Regions from separate parts of the Colwellia sp. 6_MG-2023 genome, predicted to be linked through region 1. Evidence: predicted binding sites of a transcription regulator. Region 1 holds the regulator's gene; each other region holds the start of a gene.
What was found. Region 1 encodes LexA, which represses DNA repair genes until DNA is damaged. Its sites were predicted from a motif close to TACTGTATNNNNATACAGTA; they were not measured.
Positions count from the first base shown of each region.

Region 2: the regulator LexA is predicted to act here: its motif matches at 1,247-1,266, upstream of Q4503_RS16300 (LexA family transcriptional regulator).
Region 3: the regulator LexA is predicted to act here: its motif matches at 1,381-1,400, upstream of ruvA (Holliday junction branch migration protein RuvA).

Region 1 is NZ_JAUOPP010000018.1:454-3,749, reverse strand. Features, by position in the region: gene coxB (cytochrome c oxidase subunit II) at 1-873, opposite strand, end outside; gene lexA (transcriptional repressor LexA) at 1,623-2,255, opposite strand; partial or broken gene Q4503_RS12085 (type II secretion system protein N) at 3,246-3,296, opposite strand, start outside.
Region 2 is NZ_JAUOPP010000029.1:41,854-45,149, forward strand. Features, by position in the region: gene Q4503_RS16295 (Y-family DNA polymerase) at 1-832, opposite strand, end outside; gene Q4503_RS16300 (LexA family transcriptional regulator) at 820-1,233, opposite strand; gene Q4503_RS16305 (septation protein IspZ) at 1,783-2,736, shown strand.
Region 3 is NZ_JAUOPP010000011.1:23,792-27,087, reverse strand. Features, by position in the region: gene ruvC (crossover junction endodeoxyribonuclease RuvC) at 1-3, shown strand, start outside; gene Q4503_RS08760 (Gfo/Idh/MocA family protein) at 85-1,185, opposite strand; gene ruvA (Holliday junction branch migration protein RuvA) at 1,443-2,072, shown strand; gene ruvB (Holliday junction branch migration DNA helicase RuvB) at 2,176-3,186, shown strand; gene Q4503_RS08745 (DUF2062 domain-containing protein) at 3,269-3,296, opposite strand, start outside.

The DNA of each region.
Region 1 (3,296 bases):
CATTAGTTCTGCTTTACTCATAGAAGAGCTTAATGATGCCTTCTCTGCATTTTCAGCTTGAGCAGTCAATGCGTGTTGTTCATCCAACCATTTATCATAGTCTTCGCTAGATTTTACTTCGACTACAATCGGCATAAAACCATGATCTTTGCCGCAAAGCTCAGCACATTGACCGCGATAAACTCCAGGCTCATCAACATTTGTCCAAGCTTCATTTATAAAGCCGGGATTAGCATCTTGTTTAACAGCAAAAGCAGGAACCCACCAAGAATGAATAACATCATCAGAAGTAATTAAAAAGCGCACTTTTTTATTAGCAGGAATAACTAAAGGCTTGTCCACTTCAAGTAAGTAATCTTCTCCTTTTAGAGCACCATTACCACTAAAGCTACCGTCCTGATTTTCATACTGCTCGCGCGGGGTAGACAATACCGAGTAATATTCAATATTTTGATCAAAATATTTATAATGCCACTTCCACTGCGAGCCTGTAACTTGAATAGTGACATCGGAGTTATCATTATTTTCCATGTCAATTAAGGTACTAGTTGCCGGAACGGCCATTGCGATAAGAATAACGACAGGAATTGCCGTCCAGAGTATTTCTACTTTAGTGCTTTCATGAAAGTCAGCTGCTTTTGCTCCTTTTGATTTACGATGGAAGATCATAGACCAAAACATCGCTCCAAAAACAACAACCCCAATACCAGTACATATGTAGAGTGCTAGCATATGTAAATCATACACCTCCCTACTAACTGCCGTTACGCCTTTAGTCAAATTTAACTGTGAATCTGACCAAGCTGAACTGGAAAATAAGCTTAAACAAACAAGACAAATTTCCATCCACCAACGTTGATTACTTCTATTCACTCAACCTCTCCCCTATCAATATTTACTTCGTTTTAAATAAAATCGGTGTAATAATTCACCGTTTAAAACAACATATAAAAATAGAAAACAGAAAAGCAGCAATGTACATCAAAAATCATTTAACTGATGATCTGTTAATTTAGTTATTATTATTTTCTAATTAAGCACTTAATTTGAAATTTATTAAATTAACTGACGTGATATGACTAACTCAAATGACATAAACGTAAATATTTAAGTTTAGCTATCGAATTAGCGCATTGACGTCTTTTTTATTCTTATTCAGTTTTTTGCTAGTTATAGCAATCTCACTAGCTATGTGATCATTTCTACTTGCTAAAATCACCAACTACATCATTATTTATTTAATAATTAGAACAACTAGTTATTGAAATAAATGCCTTGTATTTGGCTGTTTTTTCTACGTATAAAATTGTTCACTTAATTAATGAAATTGGTATTAATTTGTTCGATTCACCTTCTAGAATCGCTCAAAACTTAACCTAGGTCAAATTATAATTTAGATAAAAGCTAATATAATCAATAGAGTAACTACTCTAAGCTGTCTCTATAGCATGACTGGTATAGTCTATGGGAATTTTGGCTATTGATATAATCAATAATTATTAATTGATTATTTAACAACCAAATTTGAGAGGTTTTTATTTAATAAAATAAAGCTAGTGAATATAACTAATAAAAATTGTCACTAAGGTATAGCAACAATTAAAAAATATAAAAAATAAAACTTACATCCAATTGCCGTTACGAATAATACCAACAGCAAGCCCTTCAATGTAGAAATCTTGAGAACTAAGATCTACCTTGATAGGTTCAAAATCTTCATTTTCAGCTTGTAAATAGACGATATTACCATCACGTTTGAAGCGTTTGACTGTCACTTCATTTTCTACTCTAGCAACAATCACTTGACCATTTTGCACGTCAGTTGTTTGATGTACTGCTAATAGATCACCATCTAAAATACCAATATTTTTCATGCTTTCACCATTTACTCGTAACAAGTAATTAGCCACGGGATGGAATAAACTACCACTCATTTGATAATGCTCTTCAACATGCTCTTCGGCTAAAATTGGCTCACCAGCAGCTACTCTACCAATAAGAGGAAGACCTTCTTCTTCAATAAACTGCTCAGATAACCGTATGCCACGAGATGTTCCTGGCAACATTTCAATATAACCTTTTTTTGCTAATGCTTTTAAATGTTCTTCTGCTGCATTGGCAGATTTAAAACCAAAAAAACTCGCTATTTCGGCTCTAGTAGGTGGCATTCCAGTTTCTTGAATTTTATCTTTAATCAAGTCAAATATTTGTTGTTGACGATTAGTTAACGGCTTTAATTCATTTGTTGCTAGCATTAGCTTTTCCTTTCTAGGTAAAGACCTGTATTTATTCACAACTGTCATTATATACAGCCAACTAATAAACGCAAGGGGTTACTAAGAACCTTAGGATCATATTCTTAGAATATGGACTTAAAATTATCAATATAATTAACGTGATAGGAGAATGAATCAGTTTAAAACCTGATCATTTACTTTAATGAACAGGCTTGATAAATACACATGCGTATTTATCAGTTTTATTTGAACAAAATAATTTTGGGAAAGCAGAAAACAAGTTAATCAATATTAATTGAGTGCCAATCCAGAAGAGAATGCGAGTAAGCATTTGATCTACAAAAATAAAAGATAGTGGCTCTCTTAATTATAAAGTGAGCCACTAATCAAACTAAAAAACTAAACGGTAGCGACCACGGCTATCAGGCGTACCTAAAAAGGTAAGGAATGACGACGAATGTCGCCTGTTCTTATTAGGCGAATAAATTCGCCCCTACGGTGATGTCGATCACCTTCGCCTAACAATGTTTTTTGTTAGGGCGTATGTAGCGTAAATGTAGGGGCGACTTCGGTGCCTGTTCTTATCATTAGGCGAATAAATTCGCCCCTACGATGATGTCGAGCACCTTCGCCTAATAATGTTCTTTGTTAAGGCATATGTAGGGTGTATGTAGGGGCGACTTCAGTCGCCTGTTCTTATTAGGCGAATAAATTCGCCCCTACGGTGATGTCGAGCACCTTCGCCTCACAATGTTTTTTGTTAGGTCGTATGCAGGGTGTATGTAGAGGCGACTTCAGTCGCCTGTTCTAATTATTAGGCGAATAAATTCGCCTCTACGGTGATGTCGAGCACCTTCGCCTAATAATGTTCTTTGTTAAGGCGTATGTAGGGGCGACTTCAGTCGCCTGTTCTTTTTATTAAGGCGAATAAATTCGCCCCTACGGTGATGTCGGTCACCTTCGTCTAACAATGTTCTTTGTTAAGGCCTATGTAGGGTGATTAGCCAATTAAAAAACTAAACGATAACGACCACGGCTATCAGGTGTGCCTAAAAAAGG
Region 2 (3,296 bases), on a different contig from region 1:
TTACTTTTGTTGCGACAATACTCGCATGACTTGCTAGTGCAGCTTTAAGTACATGCTCATCAGTAACTCGCTGCCCAAAGCTGCGGGTAGAAAATATCTCTTGTTTATCTTGCCCTATTTCATCCCATTGTAAACACGGCATGCCATTTAATTCATTTACGGTGCGTTCAACTGCTACACTAAATTGGCTACGCATTACTTTAGCTGATTGATTGGCTAAATCCCAACCAGTTTTAAGCCCTAATAAACTTAACCGCCTACCAAGCTTGTTACCAATACCCCATACATCCGTGAGTGACATACGAGAGAGTATATCTTTACGAGAGTTAGCATCGTCAATAACAGCAACACCATCAAAGCCCGATAATTTTTTTGACGCATGGTTAGCCGCTTTAGCTAGTGTTAGCGTTGATCCAAAGCCAACACCAACAGGTAAGCGTGTCTCCCGCCAAACAGCCTTACGTATTACATGGCCGTATTGGTGCCAATCATCGATACAGCTAAAATTTTTGAAATGTAAAAAAGACTCATCGATAGAATAAATGTAGTGATTATCAGAAAATCGAGCGATAACGTTCATCATTCGCTCACTTAAATCCGCATAAAGTTCATAGTTTGAAGAGCGAACAACAACGTTATGCTTTTCTAAAAAATCTTTAATTTTAAAATAAGGTATGAACTTAGGTACACCAAGCTGCCGTGCCAAAGGACAAACGGCACAGATACAGCCATCGTTATTAGTTAAGACGACAACAGGTTTATGTCTGATGCTCGGATCAAATACTTTTTCCGCACGAGCATAGAATGAAACGGCATCAACTAAGCCAAACATGATAATAATGTGGGTAATTTCTTATGCAATCTAAAAGATACTGTTACTACACCTTCTATCTGAAAATCATCTGATGCTGTTATTTTAATGGCTTTATGTTCATCGGATGCAGATAATAAAAGTGCCTTATCCGTATCAATAATTTTGCATACAAAGCATCCGTTAAAGTTAGCAACAATAACAGCGCCATTACTTATATGTTCAGCTCTATCAACAACAAGAACATCGCCATTAAATATTCCCCTTCCTTCCATTGATCTACCATTAGCCAAGCCAAAAAATGTCGCATTAGGGTGTTGAAGTAATAACTCCTCTAAAGATAAATTTAATTCTTTATATTCTGCAGCAGGAGACTCAAAACTTGATACACCTGCTTCAATATAAATAGGTATTATTTTCATAAATAAATCACTATACTGTGTTTTTGTACAGTATATCGATTTATTTAAATATATAAAGGTAAATATATCAATTATAACTCGCCTAAAGTGCATAGTTATCTGGTAATCAGTCTCTCACCATATGGTTTAGATTCTACTATTATTGAATCTTACAAAATAAGTAGTTGAAAAGTCTGTTTATTTAAATTTTAGCGACTGAGACTATTAATTCTTATATAAAAAGAATAGAAACGTTAACAACAGCAAACCAAGATAAGAGCAAGTATCATTGAATTTCATAATGGATATTACTGGTACTTTTCAGTAATATCCAAGGTATCGCAATAACTTTAAATATATGTTTCCTAACAGTTTGTAATTATGGGATATTAATAGCAATTAAAGAAAGCTTTCTGTCGAAAATGGAGGTCTAATTTATAAAGAATTAAAAAGATCGCTAAGTATATAGAAGAGCTTATTTCTTTCTGTCAAAATTTTGGTCGAATATATATTTGAATGACGTTAGCGAAGTTATAAATTTAGAAAATATTAAAAATAGGAATAATCAGGATGACTATGCGTTTATGGACTTTTAAAAGACCTTTTCACTATGACGGTAACAATTATGAAGTGAGATACTCTTTTTCACTTAAAACTTATACGTCAGAGCTTTTTTATAATGGAACACTCGTAGACAAATGCTCTCATTTATTTGATGGTGATTTCAAAGTGGTTGTGCATAAGTTTCAACCTACCAACCAAGCCAATAATCAAACCAATAATCAAGCTAAAGAATTACAGGTTTCAGTTGGCTACTTTAGTTGGTTGAATGTTGGTATCGAAGTTAGGGAAGGTAGCAACTTAATTTACGAAAGTCATCCTGGTAGAGACATTCACTTTGCAACTAAAAAACTTAAAAATTTAGGTGTTTCTCACAATTCACTAGAGGTAAATGATCAAAGAAAGCTTCAAAGTGAAAAATGGCAAAAAAACAAACCTTCTATTTTCGCTGATATAGGCACTGGCGCGGCATTTTTTATAGTAGCAAAAGTCACAGGAGACTTAACTATAGCAGCATTTACGGGCGTTGTTTTAGGGTTAGCACTCGTGGTTGCCCAACGCTTTGTTAAAGTCGACTTACTTGGTGGATTCGCAGTATTTGGAACGATAATGCTTTTAATATCCGCAATATTCTCTATTGCCTTTCAAAGTGAGTATTTAGTTCAACTAAAGGGTACGTTTATGGGATTACTCAGTGCATCAGCCCTTATAATAGACGGAGTGTTTAATAAAGGTGGTTACTTTGGAGCCCGTTTTGAAAGATACTTAAATTCCCCTATTCAACATAGGTACTTTGTTCTCGGCTTAGCATTGATCGGTCTATGTATGGCTGGGTTGAATTATAGCGTAGCAAGTCAATTAAGCGAAGATCAGTGGCTCACCTATGACACGTTTGTTGAAACACCAATTTATCTCGTGATGTTTTTTATTCTCGTTTGGCGTGCAGGAAAAAAGCTAGCCTAGGACGCGAAAATGAAATAAACGAACGTTAAACGTCGATATTTGTGTGGTATTTATTACCTCTTAATTTATATTTGGAAATTTCATACAAATAAATATGGGTAACCAAGCTATCGTATCTATTAAATGGATAATACTATTACCTCCAATTTAACTAACCCTAGCATTATCACTCAACATGAAATGACTATGGATATGATCACTTTAGTAATACAAAATAAAGTATTGAAATTCGGGTTTCATTAGAGAATAACATTTTAAATATTAAGGAAAATATCATGATAAACTCAATGAAAGCTCTGACTAAGTATTTAACCTGAACTCGGTTTAAGATGTTTTTAATCCATTGAAATAGTTATTAATAAAATTTAACGATGAAGCAAGTAAAAGTAGCTGTTAGAGAAGAATATATTAAGCCGATCTCTGGTTATTTAGCAATATCAGCTTCTGCCATAAATAATTCATAGGTTACGGCAATAAATCCGATTTAACTCTTTTCAACTTGAAGCTTTAATATCATCTACTTTTGTAGAGCTTAATGCAGCCATAAACGATAATTATTT
Region 3 (3,296 bases), on a different contig from region 1:
TAATACTTAACTAATACTAATGCCAAGTTTAGTTAAGTTTAGTTTAGTTAAGTTAATTCCATTAGTTTAAATAAACTAATGGAATTAATCATTAGGGTAAATGACCCCTATTTTCTTTCGTGCTTGGTCAATAATTGATATTACCTGTCTGCTTAATTCCCAGGTGGTTACTGGTGATTGTAAAGCGTCAATATTTACTGTTTTCACTGGTTTATTTAGGTGTTTATGTGCTTGAACTAATTCAATAAAATGTGATATTTCATAACTCATTGGTTGATGATTTTCAATTACACCTTTATCTGAATTTGTGCCTTTATTCATGCTGAGTAACTCATAACTGCCATTATTCAAAAACAGTTCAACTTTACTCATTAATGCAACAAATTCAATTCTTAATCGACCTAATTCGCCTTGAAATTCTACAAAGTTTTCACCATTACTTATTTTTGAATAGCTGATATTAGCGATCTTATCTCCATAATTTAGTTGTAAATCACCAGCACCGTCTACTCCTGTTTCGAGTTTTACGCCTTGGGCAGAAATAGTGTCAGGCTCGCCCCATAAAGCGACAACAGGATAAAGTGGGTATATACCAATATCAATTAATGCGCCGTTAGCAAACTCGGGTAAAAAAGTATTAGGTATTTGACTTGGTTTATCTGGCGTTAATATATTTTTTGCTAAAGAGTCGAGCGCTAGGGAGTATCTTGAACTGTATTGGCAATATTGGCCAAAATATTTACGCGGCTTTCCAATACGATAAATATGCTGTTTGACCAATGAAAAGTTTGGTAGATGTAAGCTCATTAATGCTTCCATAAAACAACAATTATTTTCTATTGCAGCAGATAATATTTCGCTTAACTCTTTACTATTTGATGCACTCGGTTTTTCGCCTAAGACATGTTTTCCGGCGTTCAAACATTGAATAGCTTGTTTAGCATGAAAGCTATTTGGAGACGCAATATATACAGCGTCAATATTGTCATCATCAAGCATTACAGCTAAATCAGTAAATACTTTTACTTTTTTACCATCATTTATATAATCATACTGTAACGCCTTAGCTTCACCTGTCGCTTGTTGACGAGAATATATAGCGTAAAAGTTAAATTCCTCAACTTCTACTGCGGCAGTTAAGAAGGTATCCACGATAAAATTACTGCCAATAATAGCCATGTTTATTTTTCTGTTGGGTAAAGAAGTCTTTTTCATAATGTATTTGTATGCTTAATACTTGTTGGTAAATAATTGATTTTTAGTAACTGCTCGTTTAGTTAAACGATAAGGAAAAATTGTATTCACTGTATTTTGGTTCTTCACAGTCTAAACTATCAGAAAATATAAACTAACTAAAATATTATCAGAATTAAAATAGTTTACTGTATAAATATCTAGTGGTATGATTTTATCATATTAATTGTTTTCTTTAGGTTTATCTTGTGATTGGTCGTTTATCTGGTACTTTAGTTGAAAAATTCCCCCCCGAAATTCTCATTGAGTGTGCAGGTGTTGGTTACGAAGTAACGATGCCAATGACAAGTATTTATGCACTACCTGAATTGCATGAGCAAGTGATTATCTACACTCATTTTGTTGTTCGTGAAGATGCACAATTATTGTATGGTTTCGCTAATACGACGGAACGAAAGCTTTTTCGGTTATTAATTAAAGTGAATGGTGTTGGCCCTAAATTAGCCTTAGCGGTATTATCAGCAATGTCAGCTGATCAATTTGTGAGTTATGTTGCCCATGATGATGTCTCTGGTATTGTTAAAATTCCTGGGGTCGGTAAAAAAACAGCTGAACGTTTGTTAATTGAAATGCGAGATCGCTTAAAGGACTGGCAAGTCACTTCGTTAACACCAGCAACGGATGCAATGCCAGTACAATTGACCACCGAAAATACTTTTGTGAATGATCCCTTCCGTAATAATAAAGGTGACGCGATTAATGCTCTTATTTCATTAGGTTATAAACAAGTACAAGCAGATAAAGCTGTTAAAGCTGTTTATAATGAAGGTATGTCGAGCGAGGATATTATACGCCTTTCTTTAAAATCGATGTTGTAAATACTCATACTGCCACTGTACTCTCCTAAAGCAGAACCTTTACTAACATAAATAATATTAATTATTGCAACGCAAAGCGTGTCGGTAATCATAGGAAATAAAAATGATAGAAGCAGATCGTTTAATTGAGCCTGTCGCAAGTATTGAAGATGAAGGTGTTGATCGTGCCATTCGTCCTAAAATGCTCACTGACTATACTGGGCAAGCTCATGTTAAAGCACAAATGGAAATTTTTATTCCTGCGGCTAAAAAACGCGAAGAGCCCCTAGATCATTTACTTATTTTTGGGCCTCCAGGTCTAGGTAAAACAACCTTAGCCAATATTGTTGCTAATGAAATGGGCGTTAATATTCGAACCACTTCTGGCCCTGTGTTAGAAAAGGCAGGCGATTTAGCGGCACTGTTAACCAATTTAGAAGAAAATGATATTCTTTTTATTGATGAAATCCATCGATTAAGCCCTGTAGTTGAGGAAATACTTTATCCTGCAATGGAAGATTATCAACTTGATATCATGATTGGGGAAGGGCCTGCTGCTCGTTCTATAAAATTAGATTTACCGCCTTTTACTTTAATTGGTGCTACCACTAGAGCCGGTGCGTTAACATCGCCACTAAGAGATAGATTTGGTATTGTGCAACGTTTAGAGTTTTACAATGTTGAAGATTTAACCAGTATTGTTAAACGTTCAGCACATTTTCTAAATTTAGATATTGATGAGCTAGGGGCTTTTGAAGTTGCACGCCGCTCTCGAGGTACACCTCGTATCGCTAATCGATTGTTACGTCGTGTACGGGACTATGCTGATATTAAAACTCATGGTCTAGTGAATCAAGAAACCGCGGCATCAGCTCTTGATATGTTAGAAGTTGATAATGAAGGGTTTGACATTATGGACAGAAAGCTATTACATGCGATTATTGACAAGTTTATGGGAGGGCCTGTTGGACTTGATAATGTGGCTGCTGCTATTGGTGAAGAGCGCGAAACCATAGAAGATGTTCTTGAGCCATTTTTGATTCAACAAGGCTTCTTACAGCGTACACCTCGTGGCAGAATTGCTACCGATAGGGCATATCAGCATTTTTCAATCACGCGGCCAGAGCCGAAGTAAATTGTTCGTTATCTCGTTAATAATTTGATTTTATCTAGCGGCATCGTAACCCGAATTGATTTAGGATTACGATGTTTTTGAGTTATTTTTCATTCTTGCTACGTTTTTTC